Methylosinus sp. H3A: one gene and its partners. The protein of the gene in region 1 interacts with the protein of each later gene in a pairwise test. Links are inferred from orthologs where the notes say so. Each region holds a gene or a part of one and is shown in the gene's direction. Other genes may lie near its edges.

Region 1 (6,016 bases):
GATCTCTTTTCCGCGACCTTCCGCGAGCCCTGGGTCGTGCAGCGCTTTCTCCCCGCCGTCAGCGAAGGCGACAAGCGCATATTGCTCGTCGACGGCGAACCGCTGGGCGCGGTGAACCGCATCCCCGCCGAAAACGACATTCGCTCCAATATGGTGCGCGGCGGCGCGGCCGCGGCGACGGCGCTGACCGAGCGCGAGCGCGAGATCTGCGCGCGGCTCGGGCCGGCGCTCCGGGCGCGCGGCCTGTTGTTCGTCGGCATAGACGTCATCGACGGCAATCTCACCGAGATCAATGTGACCTCGCCGACCGGCTTGCGAGCGCTCGCCCGGCTCGGCGGCCCGGACCTCGCCGCGCCGATCTTCGACGCGATCGAGGGCAAGCTCGCGAAGCTGCGCGCGAATGGCTGAGGCGCGCGCCGCCGGCGCGCTGCGCGCGTCCCGTGACGTCCCCACGCTCGCGCGGCCCGCGGAGCCGAGCGCGCAGGGCGCGCGCGCGGCGCTCGGCGAAAAAATCGTCGCGGTGAGCGCGGGCTCCAAGCCCGGCGAGCCGCCGCGCGCCGCGGTGGTCGAAATCCTGCGCGCCGCGCTGGCGGAGGGTCACGAGACGGCGCACGCCTATCTCGACGCCGGCGGCAAAGGGCTGGCCTGCGCGCGCTATCTCTCCGATCTCGAGGACGAGATCATCGGCGCGATCTACGATTATGTCGTCCGCTTCGTCTATGTCGCCGATAATCCGACCTTCGGCGAGCGACTGACCGTCGTCGCCGTCGGCGGCTATGGGCGCGGCACGCTCGCGCCGGGCTCCGACATCGATCTCTTGTTCCTGCTTCCCTATAAGCAGACCCCATGGGGCGAGAGCGTCGTCGAGGCGATCCTCTATATGCTCTGGGATCTGCGCCAGAAGGTCGGACATTCGAGCCGCTCGGTCGCCGAATGCCTGCGCCAGGCGCGCGCCGACGTCACCATCCGCACGACCATTCTCGAGGCGCGTTTCATTCTCGGCAATGTAGAGCTCTTTCACGAATTGCTCGAGAGTTTCGATCGCGAGATCATGCGCGTCGACGCGCGCGCCTTCGTCGCCGCCAAGCTCGCCGAGCGCGACCAGCGCGTCTCGCGCGCGGGCTCGTCGCGCTATCTCGTCGAGCCCAATGTGAAAGAGGGCAAGGGCGGCCTGCGCGATCTGCACACTCTGTTCTGGATCGCCAAATATGTCTATCGCGTGCGCGAGCCGGAGGAGCTCGTCGCCGCCGGACTGTTTACACGCAGCGAGCTGACCTTGTTCCAGCGCTGCGAGGAATTTCTGTGGCGCGTGCGCTGCCAGCTGCATTTTTCGACGGGCCGCGCCGAGGAGCGTCTGTCCTTCGATCTGCAGCCCATGCTCGCCGCGAAATTCGGCTATCACGACCGCGCCGGCCTCTCGCGCACCGAACGCTTCATGAAGCATTATTTTCTCGTCGCCAAAGACGTCGGCGATCTCACCGCCATCGTCTGCGCGGCGCTCGAGGCGCGCGAGGCCAAGCCGCCGGCGATGCTCGACCGCGTGCTCGGCCGGCTGCGGCGCCGCGCGCGCAAAATGCCGCCGGACAATTTCATTGTCGAGCACGACCGCGTCAATGTCGCCGCCGAAGATGTCTTCCGCCGCGATCCGGTGAATATCATCCGCCTGTTCTGGACCGCCGATCGCTATGGGCTCGCGATCCATCCGGACGCCGTGCGCGCCGTCACGCGCTCGCTGCGGCTCATCGATTCCGATCTGCGCGCCAACAAAGAAGCGAACCGTCTGTTCCTCGACATTCTGCTGTCGCACAATACGACGGAGACGGTGCTGCGACGCATGAATGAAGTGGGCGTGCTCGGACGCTTCATCCCGGAGTTCGGCCGCATCGTCGCGATGATGCAATTCAACATGTATCATCACTACACTGTCGATGAGCATTTGTTGCGCGCGGTCGGCGCGCTGGCGGCGCTCGAATCGGGCCGCGGGCCGAAACAAGCGGCGCTGGCGAACGACATTCTGCCGACGATCTCCAATCGCAAGGCGCTCTATCTCGGCCTGCTGCTGCACGATATCGCCAAGGGCCGCAAGGAGGATCACTCGCAGGCCGGCGCCGATATCGCGTATTCGCTGTGCCCGCGTCTGGGCCTCGACGCCGCGGAGACCGGCGCCGTCGCCTGGCTGGTGCAGCATCATCTGCTGATGTCGAGCATAGCGCAGAGCCGCGATCTCTCCGACCGCCGCACGATCGAGAATTTCGCCGGAATCGTGCAGACGATGGAGCGGCTCAAAATGCTGCTCGTGCTGACCATGTGCGACATTCACGCCGTCGGCCCCGGCGTGCTCGACGCCTGGAAGGCGCAGCTGCTCAACGTGCTCTATTGGGAGACGGAAGTGGTGCTCGGCGGCGGCCATTCGGCGGCCGATCGCAAGAGCAGAGTCGCCCAAGCGAAGGAGGAGCTGCGCGCCGCGCTCTCCGATTGGAGCGAAGCGGATTTCACGGCCTATGCGCAGCGCCATTATTCCGCCTATTGGCTGAAGGCGGACCTCGCCCGCAAGGTGCGCCATGCGCGCCTGTTGCGCGACCTCAACGATTCGAAGACGCCGCTCGCCACCACTGTCGATCTCGACACCAAGAGCGGCGCGGTGGAGCTCACCGTCATCGCGCAGGATCATCGGCGGCTGTTGTCGATCATCGCCGGCGCCTGCGCGGCGAGCGGCGCCAACATCGTCGACGCCCATATCTTCACCACGGCGGACGGGCTCGCGCTGGACACGATCTTCTTCTCGCGCGCCTTTCCGCTGGACGACGACGAATTGCGCCGGGCGCGCCGCGTCGCCGACTTCATCGAGAAAGCGCTGCGCGGCGAGATCGCCATTTCGGAGGCGGTCGCCGCGCGCAGCGCGCAACGCGCCGCGACGACGGCCTTCGACATCGCGCCCGACATCGTCATCGACAACAGCTTCGCCAATATGGCGACCGTCATCGAGGTCTCCGGCCTCGACCGCGTCGGACTGCTCTTCGATTTGACCAACGCCATCTCCAATCTCAATCTCAACATCGGCTCCGCTCATATCGTGACCTTCGGCGAGCGGGCCGTGGACGCTTTCTATGTGACCGATCTGACCGGCGGGAAAATCGTCTCGCCTTCGCGTCAGGCGGCGATCAAGCGCCAATTGCTGGACGTCTTCGCGCTGCGGGTGCGAAAATCGACCGGCGCGGGCGCGAGCGTCGCCCCGACTTGATTTTGCGCGCTCCCGCACTGATATCGGGGGCGTTTCATCGCCAATGGAAGAGATCATGAGCGACGATAAGAAAAAGGAAACTCCCGAGGAGGCCCGCATCCGTCAGGCGCAGGCCGGCGAGGCCGACGCCTCCGCTCTGGCGCAGCCGGGGGCGGAATCCGACATTGCCGAGCCCGAGCCCTTCACCGAGCTCGGCAATCTCCACGCCGAGGTCGCCAGCTTGAAGGACAAGCTGCTGCGCACGCTCGCCGATATGGAGAATCTGCGGCGACGGACCGACAAGGAGATCGCCGACGCCAAGACCTATGGGGTCGCCAATTTCGCCCGTGAAATGCTGCCCTTGGCGGATAATCTGCGCCGCGCGGTCGACAGCGTGCCGGCGCCGGCGCGCGAAGGCCTCGAGCAGAGCATTCTCACGCTGATCGAGGGCGTGGAGCTCACCGAGCGCGACTTCGTCTCCCGCCTCGCGCGCTTCGGCGTCAAGAAGATCGAGGCGCAGGGCCAGCGCTTCGACCCCAATCAGCACGAGGCGCTGTTCGAGATACCGGACGAGAGCGTGCCCAATGGCACGGTCGCGCAAGTGGTCGAGCCCGGCTATCTGATCGGCGAGCGCGTGCTGCGCCCGGCCAAGGTCGGCATCGCGCGGGGCGGGCCGAAGGCCTGATCCGGCTTTTCGGCCCCGAGCCATAGGCGATCGAGAACGCGCGACGGCATAGCGCCGCGCGTCACAGCCAGCCGTTGCGGCGAAAACGCCAATAGAGCGTGGCGCAGATCGTCGCCGTCGCGCCGAGAACCAGGAAATAGCCGTAGCGCCACTTCAGCTCCGGCATATGCTCGAAATTCATCCCGTAAATGCCGGCGATCGCCGTCGGCACGGCGAGGATGGCGGCCCAAGCCGCGAGCCGCCGCGTGATATAGGTCTGCTGCATCTGGCCGTTCATCAGGCTCGCCTCGAAGGCGAAGGCCAGCACCTCGCGCAATGTGTCGATCTGCTCGCGAACGCGCAGAATATGGTCGGTCACATCGCGAAAATGCGGCCGCATGGCGGCGTCGATCGGCATCACCTGCGTATGCTCGAGGCGTTGGCAGACGTCGACCAGCGGCGCGACGGCGTTGCCGAGCCGCAACAGGTCGCGTCGCAGCGCATAGAGCCGATCGACATGGGTCTTCTCCGGCGCCTGCGCGAGAATATGATCCTCGATCTCCTCGACTTCCGCATTGATCGTCGCGAGCACGGGAAAGTAATTGTCCACGATGAAATCGAGAATGGCGTAGACGATATAGTCCTCGCCCTCCGACAGGCCGTGGGGCGCCGCCTCGCAGCGCTCGCGCACCTGCGCATAGGAGCTCGAGGCGCCGTGGCGGATCGACAGAACATAGCCCTTGCCGACGAACAGATGCGTCTCGCCGAAGACGATGCGGCCACTCTCCATCTGCGCGGTGCGCGCGACGATGAACAGACCATCCCCATATTGCTCGAGCTTGGGATATTGATGCGCCTTGCCGGCGTCCTCTATCGCCAGCGGATGCAGATCGAACTGTCGCCGCACGCGCGCCAGCAGATCGAAAGAGGGCTCGTAGAGCCCGATCCACACGACATGGCCGGGACGCGCGGCGAAGGCGCCGGCCTCCTCGATCGCTATGTCCTGGAGCCGGCGGCCATCCGCATAGACGGCCGCCGCGACGACGCCGGGCTCCGCCCCGGCTGCGGGCGCGGCGATCGATGCATTCATGGTTCGAGGCCTCGTCGGTGACATCGGCGACGATCTAAGCGCCGCCGGCGTCGAAGGCAATCCGCTCGCACCCCCAGCCCTCCCCCGCTCCGCGGGTAGATTCGTGTCGTCATCGAGGCATCGCATCCCGCCGGGGGTGAGCCGACTTCCGCGCTCGATCACAATAGCGCGCGAAAATCCTCGACGGTGAGGACGCCGACGACAGCCTGCTCGTCGTCCAATATTTCGTAGAGCACGCCCTTTCCATAGATGGTGAAGAACACGACCACGTCCTGATCGCCGCCGCCTTCGCGATGCGGGTCGTCCGAAGGCGGGCTGACCTTGTAGCTGCCGACAGGCCTGATCTCCTTGATCTCGTGGTTCGCGTGATAGACGCGATGCTCGCCTTGAATCACGAAGGTCTTGTTCAGCGTCTTGTGACGATGCAGCAGGATTTTTTCATTGGCCGCGAATTTGAAGAGGACATGGAGAATCCCGGCGTCGTCGTCTATGTCCCGCACGCAGAGCCAGAGGTGATCCACTCCCTCGAGGCGCCGCCAGGCGATGTTGCTGTCGTCGAAAGCGAAATTCGGCATTTGTCGTTCCTCCCGGTCCGCGATGAACCCGAAGGAAAATCTGCCGTGAGCCGGGCCTCGCCCGCCATGGACGGGCTCCCTCGCCGCCTCGGGTGATTTGCCCGCGCGCCCGCTCGAGCTCGCGTCACGAGCGGAGCCTTACGAAAGTTTCATGCGGCCGCCACTGTGGCGTAAGCCCGCAAACCCCATCTTCATCGTCGACAGGCGGACGCCCCGCCGCGCCCCCGGCGGCGGCTCCTCGAAAAGCGAGCGCGCCCGAGGCAGATCGATGGAGACGGTTTGATGACCTTGCCCATGGTTTTTCGTCGAGCTCTCGCCACGACCCGAACGGCGCGATGGCGTCGTCCGGAAGGACGCCCGTTCCGCATGTCCCTCATGTCCGGCGCCGCCGCGCTCGCGCTCGGCGCGACGCTCCTCTCGCCGGCGCAGAGCTTCGCCTGGGGCCAGGCCCCCGCGACGCAGACTCA
Region 2 (5,426 bases), 1.4 Mb from region 1 along the record:
CTGACGCTGGACCTCTCGGCGCCCTGCCCTTCGGCGGCGAGCCTATTTTCGGCCCCCGTCCAGCACGTTTTTCTCGAGATCGGCTTCGGCGGCGGCGAGCATCTCGTCGCGGCCGCGGCGGCGCGCCCCGATGTCGGCTTCATCGGCTGCGAGCCCTTCGTGAATGGAATGGCCAAGCTCCTCGCCAGAATCGACGCGCTGGGCCTCGCCAATATCCGCCTCCATCAGGGCGACGCGGCCGAGGTCATCGGCTGGCTGCCGCGAGCGAGCCTCGGCCGGACCTTCCTCTTCTACCCGGACCCATGGCCCAAGCGCCGCCACCGCAAGCGGCGTTTCGTCGCGAAGGAGACATTGGACGCGCTCGCGCGGGTGATGACGCCGGGCGCGCAATTGCGTTTTGCGACAGACATCGACGATTATGCCGGCTGGGCGCTGGCGCGCGTCCGGGACGCCACGGATTTTGCATGGACCGCGGCGACGTCGGCGGACTGGCTCACGCCCTGGGAGGGTTGGACGCAGACGAAATACGAGGCGAAAGCGATGGCGGCCGGACGCAAACCGGTCTATCTGACTTTCGTGAGGCGTTGAGGACGCGAGCGACGGCTGGCGGGCGAGTGACGCCCAGCGGGAGAGCGTGCGGGAGACGGTGCGATGGCGGCGGAACTGACGGCGCAAGACGACACCCGGGCGACCGAGACGACGACGGCGACATTTCGCGCCGACGTTCTGGAGGCGTCGCTGCGCCAGCCCGTGCTCGTCGATTTCTGGGCGCCCTGGTGCGAGCCCTGCAAGCAGCTCGCGCCTGCCCTGGAGCGGGCGGTGAAAGCCGCCGACGGACGGGTGAAGCTCGTCAAGATGAATATCGACGAGCATCCGGAGATCGCCGGCCAGCTCGGCGTGAAATCCATTCCCGCCGTGGTCGCCTTCCAGCGCGGCCGGCCGGCTGACGGCTTCGTCGGCGCGCTGCCGGAGAAGCAGCTGCGCGGCTTTATCGAGCGGCTCGCCGGCCCGCTCGAGGACGAGGGAACCGACGCTTTTCTCACCGCCGAGGCGCTGATCGGCGAGGGCCAGCTGGAGGCCGCCGAGGCGATCCTGCTCGAGCTCGTCGGAGAGACCCCGCCCTTCGCCAAAGCGGCGGCCGAACTCACCCGCCTCTATGTGGAGCAAGACCGTCTCGCAGACGCGCAGGCACTGCTCGACGGCCTGCCCGCCCCAACGCGCGCGGACCCGCTCGTCGCCGCAGCGGCGGCGTCGCTCGAGAATGCGCTCGCCGCCTCCGATCTCGGCGAGATCGACGAGCTCCAAAAGCGCGTCGGCTTCGATCCGGACGATCTGCAGGCGCGCTTCGATCTCGCCCTCGCGCTCAACGCCAAGGGCAAGCGCGACGAGGCCGCCACCGCGCTCCTTGACATCATCCGAAAGGACCGTAGTTGGAGCGACGACGGGGCGCGGAAGCAACTCATCCAGTTCTTCGACGCCTGGGGGCCGCTCGACCAAGCGACCATAGGCGCGCGGCGGCGCCTGTCGTCGCTGCTGTTCTCCTGATCCGAGCGAGTTTCTCGAGGAGTGGCGGCGATCGCCGCTGACCGACATGAGCGTCAATCAACCCTATAAAGATGCGAACGCATTGCCGGACGTCGTTCCGGTGTTTCCGCTGACCCGCGCGCTGCTGCTGCCGCGCGGCGAGCTGCCGCTCAACATATTCGAGCCGCGCTATCTGGCGATGGTCGACGACGCCATCGCCTCGCAGCGCGTCATCGGCATGATCCAGCCTCTGCCGGGTCAGGACGAGCGCGAGCAGACCCCGATCCTGCACCGTATCGGCTGCGCCGGACGCATCACGCGATTCTCCGAGACCGGCGACGGCCGCTATCTCATTTCCCTCACCGGGATCGCGCGCTTCCGCATAGAGGAAGAGCTGCCGGCGACGCTGGCCTATCGGACCTGCCGGGTCAGCTATGACGATTTCCTGATCGATCTCGAGCCCGGCGCCGGCGAGGCCGACGTCGATCGCACGGGGATGATCCGCATGCTGCGCGAATTCGCCGACGGCTCGCAGCTCGACGTCGATTGGACCAGCATAGACGCCGCCCCCAACGAGGCGCTGGTGAATGCGCTCGCGATGATGAGCCCCTTCGGCGCCAATGAGAAGCAAGCGCTGCTCGAGGCGGTCGACCTGCGCTCGCGCGCCGAGATTCTCGTCGCGCTGGCCGAGCTCGATCTGGCGCAGAACAGCGACGATCCGCCGCAATTTCATTAGAGATTATTTCCGCCGCTGCGGCATATACCGCTTCTGACTTGCAGAAAGGCGCCACGATGAGCGACAAATCCGAGAAGCCCGCGAGCGAAGGCGAGGACGCTTCCGCATCCAAAGCGACGAAGGTCGATCCGCGCCTTTTGGAGATTTTGGTCTGCCCGCTCACCAAATCGACGCTGGAATATGACGCCGAGCGGCAGGAGCTGATCTCCCGCTCCGCGCGGCTCGCCTATCCGATCCGCGACGGCATTCCCATCATGCTGCCGGAGGAGGCGCGGCCGGTCGACTGATCCGCATGGACGCCCCCCACCCCACGCATGAGCTGCTCGCGCTGCTCGACCTCGAGCCCCTCGGCGAGGACGTCTTCCGCGGCTACAGCCGGTCCCGCAGCCCGCGCGTCTATGGCGGGCAGGTCGTGGGACAGGCGCTGGTCGCCGCGCAGCGGACGGTCCCGCCCGAGCGGCCGGCCCATTCGCTGCACGCCTATTTCATCCTGCCCGGCGATCCGCACGCGCCGATCGATTTTGCGGTCGAACGTCTGCGCGACGGCAGGAGCTTCACGACCCGGCGCTGCGTGGCCCGCCAGCGCGGGCGGACGATTTTCTCCATGGAGGCGTCGTTCCAGATCGACGAGCCCGGCCTCGAGCATGCGTTCCCGGCGCCGCAGGCCCCCCCTCCCGAGAGCCTGCCGACGAAGAATGCGCTGGCCGAGCGCTTCGCCGAATTCCTGCCGCCGGGCGCCACCGAATGCATCGCCGGATCTCCGGCGGTGGATATACGCGTCGTCGATCCACACGCCTATTTTTCGAACACTGCGAAGGCGGACGCGAAGCAGTTCATCTGGTTTCGACTGGTCGACCGCATCGGCGACGATCTGGCGACGCACCAATCCGTGCTCGCCTATCTCTCGGATATGACGCTGCTGAACACTGCGCTCATCGCGCATGGACGCTCGATCTTCGACGATCGCTTGCAGGTCGCGAGCCTCGACCACGCCTTGTGGCTCCATCGGCCGTTCCGCATCGACGAATGGATGCTCTACGCCCAGGACAGCCCCACCGCCGCCGGCGCGCGGACGCTCACGCGCGGAATGATCTTCTCCAAGGATGGACGTCTCATCGCCTCGGTGGCGCAGGAGGGACTGATCCGCGATCTCTCAATCGAAACTCGAGCAGACCGCTGATTATTTAATAGGCGCCTGCCGCCTTTTTCCAGGCGCCTTCTCTCGCGTCCGCCTGCTGAGCCCCTGCGACGGCGCCGGGCGGAAAACCCTTGTCCTGCGCACTGCCCGCCTCCTGCGGCTCTTCGCCACGGAATTGATTTGATTTGCAGTTCTTTTCTGTTTCGTGTCGCCCCGCGAAACCGCGCGGTGGCTGGCACGGCATTTGAAAGCTCGCGGCCTGAGCACAACGGTGCTCATCATGGCCCTCGCCACATTGGGCGCCGTCTCGCAGGGCGAGCCGTCACAGCCATGAAGGTCCAGAACAACAGGATAGGCAGATGAAAATCGTGACAGCGATCATCAAGCCCTTCAAGCTCGATGAGGTCCGTGACGCGCTGACGAACATCGGCGTCCACGGTCTCACCGTGACGGAAGTCAAGGGATACGGGCGTCAGAAGGGCCACACCGAGATCTACCGCGGCGCGGAATACGCCGTCAGCTTCCTGCCGAAGCTGAAAATCGAGGTCGCCGTGACGTCGGAGCTCGTCGCCAAGGCCATCGAAGCGATCACCACCGCCGCCCACACCGGGCAGATCGGCGACGGCAAGATTTTCGTTCTTCCTCTCGAGCAGACGATCCGCATCCGCACCGGCGAGCGCGACGCCGACGCGCTCTGACCCACTCACGAAAAATCACCAGGAGTTCCCAATGAGACTTCGTCTGCCTCGGAGCCTGTCTGCGGCTTCGATCCTCGTCGGCGCGGCGATCGCCGTGGGCCTCGCCGACCCCGCCCTCGCCGCCGGCAATGCGCCGACGCCCAATCCCGGCGACACCGCCTGGGTGCTGGTCTCCTCCGCGCTCGTGCTGCTGATGTCGATCCCTGGTCTCGCGCTCTTCTACGGCGGCCTGGTGCGCTCGAAGAACGCTCTGTCCGTGCTCACACAGACCTTCGCCATCGTGTCGCTCGTCGGCGTCGTCTGGACGCTCTACGGCTATTCGCTGGCCTTCGGCGACGGCGGCTCGCTCAACGCCTATATCGGCGGCTTCAACAAGCTGTTCCTGAAGGGCGTTGACGCCTCCTCCAACGCGCCGACCTTCACGCCCGGCCATGTCATTCCGGAATACGCTTATTTCGTGTTCCAGATGACCTTCGCCATGATCACGCCGGCGCTCATCATCGGCGCCTTCGCCGAGCGCATCAAATTCGGGGCGGCCTTCGTCTTCGTGCTGCTGTGGGTGACGATCATCTACTTCCCGGTCGCGCATTGGGTGTGGGGCGTCGCCGATCCCAACGCCCTCGTCGACGCGGCGACCAAGCTCGCCGCTGCGACCACGGATGAAGCCAAGACCGCCGCTCAAGGCGAGATCGACACGCTGCTCGGCTCTGTCGGCTGGATCGCCGGCGGCCTCGCGCCCTGGATGAAGGGCGTCGGCGCTCTGGACTTCGCGGGCGGCACCGTCGTCCACATCAACGCGGGCATCGCCGGCTTCGTCGGCGCGCTGATCATCGGCAAGCGCATCGGCTACGGCAAAGAGGCGCTGCCACCGCACTCGCTGACTCTGTCCATGGTCGGCGCTTCGCTGCTGTGGGTCGGCTGGTTCGGCTTCAACGCCGGCTCCAACCTCGAGGCCAATGGCACGACGGCGCTCGCCTTCGTCAACACGATGGTGGCGACCGCCGCGGCGGCGCTCTCCTGGCTGCTGACGGAATGGGCGGTCAAGGGCAAGCCCTCGCTGCTCGGCCTCATCTCCGGCGCCGTCGCCGGCCTCGTCGCGGTGACGCCGGCTTCCGGCTTCGCCGGGCCGATCGGCTCCATCGTTCTGGGCTTGATCGTCTCGCCGATCAGCCTGTTCTTCGTCTCCAAGGTGAAGAACTTCTTCGGCTATGACGACTCGCTCGACGTGTTCGGCGTGCATGCCATAGGCGGAATCACCGGCGCTCTGGCCACCGGCATTCTGGTGAGCCCGGACTTCGGCGGCGTCGGCATCACCGACTACACCAATATC
Region 3 (5,519 bases), 2.6 Mb from region 1 along the record:
TCGGCGATGGCGACGTCGATCGGAAAAGCCGCGCCCGTCTCGCCGCGGTCTTCGCCCGAACGCTCGGCCTTCTGGCGTGGAGCGGTCGGCGCGCTGTCGGCCGCCTGCGTCGCGGGACGTTCGGGCGCGCGGATCGGCCCGGGACGTCCGACGGCTCGCGGTCGTTCATCTCCGAGCTTCGTCGAAGACGTCGAGGCCATGGGCCACTCCAAGTGAAAGCGCTGCGGTCGCAGCCAGGATGCACTCGGGCGGCGGCGCCCCCCGAGTGGGTAGGCCCGACTATATAACCTGCGGCTTCCATTGGAAAGCCTCGGCGCATCTTTCGCAACGCTCGAGGCGGATTCTTTCCAGCGCGACGACGCCAAAAAGAAGCGGCGCATCGAACGAGCCGATGCGCCGCATCATATCCGTAGACCGGTTCTGAAGCGTCAGTCGCTCAGAACCCAGCGAGCGGCGAAATACGCCGCGGCGCCGAGCGCGATGATCGCGATCATGCCAACCGGCGTCGCCGCATAGCTCGTAAGCTCGAGAATTGCTCCCATAACGCTTCCTCCTCTTTAACGCCCGATCTCGTTCAGGCTGCCAGCCGTGCAACGATATCACCCAAGACAGACGAAGTCTCGCCTGTTAAGTGAGATACGCTTTGGTGGATATCATCGCCGGCTCGAATTCCGAGAACGCCCTGGATGGGCCGACCGCGATCCGAGACGCGCCGACGGTCTTTCACGCCCGGCGCTCCTCTTCGAGCGGCCGAGCCAGGCCGCGATCCACGCCCGCGACACGTTGCTGGCAATTATATTAGCCTTTGATGCTCGTCAAGATGCGGCGCCGCCCTCATCGCCGTCTTTGGGGCTTGCGGAGCCGCGTGCGGCGCCGTTAATGAAGCTGCGGCTCGACGAAGAAGAACGGAAAAACCGACGCCAATGGCCCGCCCTTCTCTCACCTTCATCGCCGTCGCCGCCCTCGCGACGCTCATCGGCGCCGTCTGGTTCTTCGGCTATCGCCGCACACCCGCCTGTTCGGGCGAGGGGCGCTACATGGCGACGGTCCAGCAGTGCCGCGCCTATGGCCTCGACGCCGGCCTCTGCGCCGGCGCAGTGGACAAAGCGCGCGCGCTCGTCGCCCGCGTCGCGCCCCACACGGAGACGTCCTTCGATTGCGAAGTGCGCTTTTCGGAATGTTTCGCCGGACCGGACGGGCGCTTCACGCCCTCGCCCTCCTTCTGCCTCGCGCCGGGATCGGCGGAGCCGAGAGAGGTGCGCTATCTCGAATATGATTCCGATCGGCTGAACCGCAAGAAGACGCGCGAAATCCGCCTCGACTGAAGAGGCCGCTCGCGCGCCTATTGATCCGCGGCCTGGCGACGCCCGCCGAGATGGAATTCGGCGGGCTCGACGGTCAGCATGCCGACGGTGGTGCGCAGCGCCATCCGATAGGGCACGACCGCATGCGCCATGGGCAGAGGCGCAAGCCAGACGGTGATATCGTTGTTCTCGGCCATGAAGCGCGTCGAGACACTGTCCGGCCGATGCCCCGAGATCGGACGATAGCGCGCGGCGCAGACGGAGACCGGCCCGGAATAGCCGCGCGTCTCGACATTGCGCATCTCGACGAATGAGAGGGTCACGTCGAAACGGGTGACGCCGTCGAAGACGGGGATCGTCCGATTGCAGGCCGAGGGCCCGACGAGCGGCTCGCTCGCCGGAACGCTCATGATCAGCGCGCTCACCGGATCTGTGATGTGGGACTTGTTGCCATCCGTCACCGGAATGCGGACGGGCATGTCCCAGGGCGTCGGATCGACATGCACGGCGCGCACGGAATTGCCGGCGAGCGCCATGCGGACGGTGCGCGTCTCATAAGTGTTGGAGGTGGTGTTGGCGTAGCTCGCCGGCGCGAGCCCCTCATGCGAGACGACGCCGGCCGCGGTGGCGGCGCCGCGCGTGTCGTTGACGAGCGAGGCGAGGCCGGTCGTGCGCATCGAAATGTCGATGCGATAATTGCGCGCGTCGATGACGCCGTCGGCCGAGGCGTGGCCGATCGACAGGCCGAGCAGGCTCAAAGAGTAATGCGCCTTGAGCGTCTCCGCCCGGCAGGGAGAGGCCGCGACGAGCAGAGCGAGCGCGACGAGCTCCGGCGTCGAGCCGCGTCCGGCTCTTTCCAGCACAGATGAGAAAAACGCCATTCGAAGACCTGCGATCGAATCAGTCATCGCCACGATGGGCCAGGCGAGAGCGCTTGTCGATGCTCGGATCGCGCCGGAGGAAGGGGCTCGATTCAGGCCCACTCCTGCCAGCTGCCGTCGGCGAATATGCGCCACGCGCGCAGACCCGCTTTGGCGACCACGATGCGGCCGGCCTTCGCCTCGCTCACGAGATGCTTGAATACGAGAGGATTGCGCCAGGAAAACGGCTTTTCGGGATCGCAGACCGCATGATATTCGTCGCTGTCGGGATCGTCCATCAGCAGCGTGCCGACCTTGTCCGGCCGCAGCTGGACGCCGAGCGAGCGCTCCTCCTTCCAGCGGCAGTGATAATCGCGGCACACGTCGGGCCGTGTGGCGTAGACGCCGCAGCCGCTCGTCTTCGTGCAGTGCTCGCACCAGACGCCGGCCTTCTTGGTGAATTCCTCGATCTCCAGCACCTTGCAACAGAAAGCGCAGGGACCGCAGGCCTTGCCGGGAATGTCGAGCATGGTCTCGATTTTCGTCTTTTCGGCGATTTTGGGAACGAATCGATTCTGCTACATTGACTACAACGATCGCGACGCCGGCGCCATCGCCCCCCGGAGGGTCGCCAGAGGATCGCCGCGAGGAGGACCGCAATGACGAGAGCCGCCCCGAACATCGATCCCGAGACGCTGTTCGTCTCCACGCAATGGCTCGCCGACCATCTCCATGCGCCGGACGTCATCGTGTTCGACGCCTCCTGGCACATGCCGGCCGCCGGCCGGAACGCCCATGCCGAATATCTCGACGCCCATGTTCCAGGCGCCGTCTTCTTCGACATAGACGCCATCGCCGATCATTCGACCGACCTGCCGCATATGCTGCCGGACGCGGTCGCCTTCGCCTCGGCCGTCCGCAAGCTCGGCCTCGGCGACGGCATGCGCGCGGTGATCTATGACAGCCTCGGCCTCTTCTCCGCGCCGCGCCTGTGGTGGACGCTGCGCGTCTTCGGCGCCACCGACGTCTCCGTCCTCGACGGCGGCCTGCCGGCCTGGAAGGCAGAAGGCCGTCCGCTCGAGCAGGGCGAAGCCCACCGCGCGCCGCGCCATTTCACGCCGCGCGTCGACCGCGGGCTCGTCGCCGACTCGGCGGATGTGGCGCGAGCGCTGGCCGACGGCTCCGCGCAGGTCGTGGACATGCGCTCCGCCGAGCGCTTCGCGGGCAGCGTTCCCGAGCCGCGCCCCGGCCTGCGCTCCGGCCATATGCCCGGCGCGCTCAACCTGCCCTTCGGCAATCTCGTCGCCGATGGCCGCATGAAGGCGCCGGAGGCGCTGGAGGAGGTTTTCGCGCGCGCGAAGATCGATCCCGAGCGGCCGATCGTCGCGAGCTGCGGCTCCGGCCTCACCGCCTCGATCCTGAGCTTGGCGCTGGCCGCGTCGGGACGACGGCCGGCCACCGTCTATGACGGCTCCTGGTCCGAATGGGGCGCGCGCGCCGACCTTCCGGTCATATCCGATTCATGAGCAAACTGATTGTCTATCAGGCGCCAGCGCCCTTCTATTGGGCATAGTCGCTGATTTTCGGCATGGCGCCTTTTTGTGACAAATGATAGAAGCGCGGCGGTTCTTCGGTGAGGCGGATGCGTTCTCGGGGAACCTCGAGTCGGGATGCGGGGAAAGGTGAATGAAGAAAATCGAGGCGATCATCAAACCTTTCAAGCTCGATGAAGTAAAAGAAGCGCTCCAAGGCGCCGGCCTGCAGGGCATTACTGTCACCGAGGCGAAGGGTTTCGGTCGCCAAAAGGGGCATACCGAGCTGTATCGCGGCGCGGAATATGTGGTCGATTTCCTTCCCAAGGTGAAAATCGAGATCGTGCTCGCCGACGATGCGGTGGATCGCGCGGTCGAGGCCATCCGCAAAGCCGCGCAGACCGGACGCATCGGCGACGGAAAAATCTTCGTCTCCAACGTCGAAGGCGCGATCCGGATTCGCACCGGCGAGACCGGCGCGGACGCGATCTAGCCGGCGCCGAATTCGCTACGCCCCGCCGCCCCGCGGCTGACATTCGCGTCCCTACACTAGGACTCGACCGTCCACATCGAAATGAAGGCTCCACGACATGACAACGGCCAAGGACGTTCTCAAGCAGATCGCCGACAATGACGTAAAATATGTGGATTTCCGCTTCACGGATCCGCGCGGCAAGTGGCAGCACGTCACCTTCGACGTGTCGATCGTCGACGAGGAAGCGCTGAACGAAGGCATCATGTTCGACGGCTCCTCCATCGCCGGCTGGAAGGCGATCAACGAGTCGGACATGACGCTCCTGCCCGATCTCTCGACCGTCACGCACGACCCCTTCTTCGCCGCCTCCACTTTGTCGATCGTCTGCGACGTCGTCGAGCCCACGACCGGCCAGCCCTATAACCGCGACCCGCGCGGCATCGCCAAGAAGGCCCAGGCCTATCTTCAGGCGACCGGCGTCGGCGACACCTCGTTCTTCGGCCCGGAAGCCGAATTCTTCGTCTTCGACGACGTGCGCTTCTCGACCGACCCCTACAACACCGGCTTCACCGTCGACTCCGTCGAGCTGCCCACCAATTCCGACACCGCCTATGAGGGCGGCAATCTCGGCCATCGCGTGCGCACCAAGGGCGGCTATTTCCCGGTCCCGCCGATCGACTCCGCTCAGGACATGCGCGGCGAGATGCTGGCGGCCATGGCGTCCATGGGCGTCGCCGTCGAGAAGCACCATCACGAGGTCGCTTCCGCGCAGCATGAGCTGGGTCTGAAATTCGCGACGCTGGTCACCGTCGCCGATCATCTGCAGATCTACAAATACGCCATCCATCAGGTCGCGCATTCCTACGGCAAGACGGCGACCTTCATGCCCAAGCCCGTCTATGGCGACAATGGCTCCGGCATGCACGTCCACCAGTCGATCTGGAAGGAAGGCAAGCCGGTGTTCGCCGGCGACAAATACGCCGGCCTGTCCCAGGAATGCCTGTGGTATATCGGCGGCATCATCAAGCACGCCAAGGCGCTGAACGCCTTCACCAATCCGTCGACGAACTCCTATAAGCGCCTGGTTCCGGGCTTCGAGGCTCCGGTGCTGCTCGCCTATTCGTCGCGCAACCGCTCGGCCTCCTGCCGCATCCCCTTCGCGACCAGCCCGAAGGCGAAGCGCGTCGAGGTTCGCTTCCCCGATCCGACGGCGAATCCCTATCTCGCCTTCTCGGCCATGCTGATGGCGGGTCTCGACGGCATCGCCAACAAGATCGATCCGGGCCAGCCCTCGGACAAGGATCTCTACGACCTGCCGCCGGAGGAGCTGAAGGCGATCCCGACGGTC

The links.
Region 2: the proteins of IY145_RS22510 (region 1) and IY145_RS16085 interact in binary tests that used the Escherichia coli proteins (3 or more experiments, as listed by UniProt). The link is inferred for Methylosinus sp. H3A from one-to-one orthologs.
Region 3: the proteins of IY145_RS22510 (region 1) and IY145_RS10500 interact in binary tests that used the Escherichia coli proteins (3 or more experiments, as listed by UniProt). The link is inferred for Methylosinus sp. H3A from one-to-one orthologs.

What each region holds. Positions count from the first base shown.
Region 1 is NZ_JADNQW010000005.1:4,213,907-4,219,922, forward strand. What follows is about bases 1-3,441. They hold IY145_RS22510 ([protein-PII] uridylyltransferase), read left to right. Parts: upstream 1-400; coding sequence 401-3,241; downstream 3,242-3,441. Other genes in these bases: gshB (glutathione synthase), read left to right, coding at 1-408; grpE (nucleotide exchange factor GrpE), read left to right, coding at 3,297-3,441. In the rest of the region: more of grpE, read left to right, coding at 3,442-3,905; magnesium/cobalt transporter CorA, read right to left, coding at 3,967-4,974; IY145_RS22525 (regulator), read right to left, coding at 5,133-5,549; IY145_RS22530 (Do family serine endopeptidase), read left to right, coding at 5,925-6,016.
Region 2 is NZ_JADNQW010000005.1:2,823,399-2,828,824, reverse strand. What follows is about bases 2,576-5,426. They hold IY145_RS16085 (P-II family nitrogen regulator), read left to right. Parts: upstream 2,576-3,757; coding sequence 3,758-4,096; downstream 4,097-5,426. Other genes in these bases: IY145_RS16080 (ammonium transporter), read left to right, coding at 4,128-5,426; IY145_RS16090 (acyl-CoA thioesterase II), read left to right, coding at 2,576-3,440. Also shown: tRNA (guanosine(46)-N7)-methyltransferase TrmB, read left to right, coding at 1-588; IY145_RS16105 (co-chaperone YbbN), read left to right, coding at 652-1,545; IY145_RS16100 (LON peptidase substrate-binding domain-containing protein), read left to right, coding at 1,592-2,260; IY145_RS16095 (Trm112 family protein), read left to right, coding at 2,317-2,547; more of IY145_RS16090, read left to right, coding at 2,553-2,575. UniProt on the Escherichia coli protein: Involved in the regulation of nitrogen metabolism. Regulates the activity of its targets by protein-protein interaction in response to the nitrogen status of the cell.
Region 3 is NZ_JADNQW010000005.1:1,607,947-1,613,465, reverse strand. The notes cover bases 2,576-5,519. They hold IY145_RS10500 (P-II family nitrogen regulator), read left to right. Parts: upstream 2,576-3,850; coding sequence 3,851-4,189; downstream 4,190-5,519. Other genes in these bases: glnA (type I glutamate--ammonia ligase), read left to right, coding at 4,287-5,519; sseA (3-mercaptopyruvate sulfurtransferase), read left to right, coding at 2,824-3,690; IY145_RS10510 (hypothetical protein), read right to left, coding at 2,576-2,694. Also shown: IY145_RS10525 (response regulator transcription factor), read right to left, coding at 1-200; IY145_RS10520 (hypothetical protein), read left to right, coding at 924-1,325; IY145_RS10515 (DUF3108 domain-containing protein), read right to left, coding at 1,343-2,185; more of IY145_RS10510, read right to left, coding at 2,278-2,575. UniProt on the Escherichia coli protein: P-II indirectly controls the transcription of the glutamine synthetase gene (glnA). P-II prevents NR-II-catalyzed conversion of NR-I to NR-I-phosphate, the transcriptional activator of GlnA. When P-II is uridylylated to P-II-UMP, these events are reversed.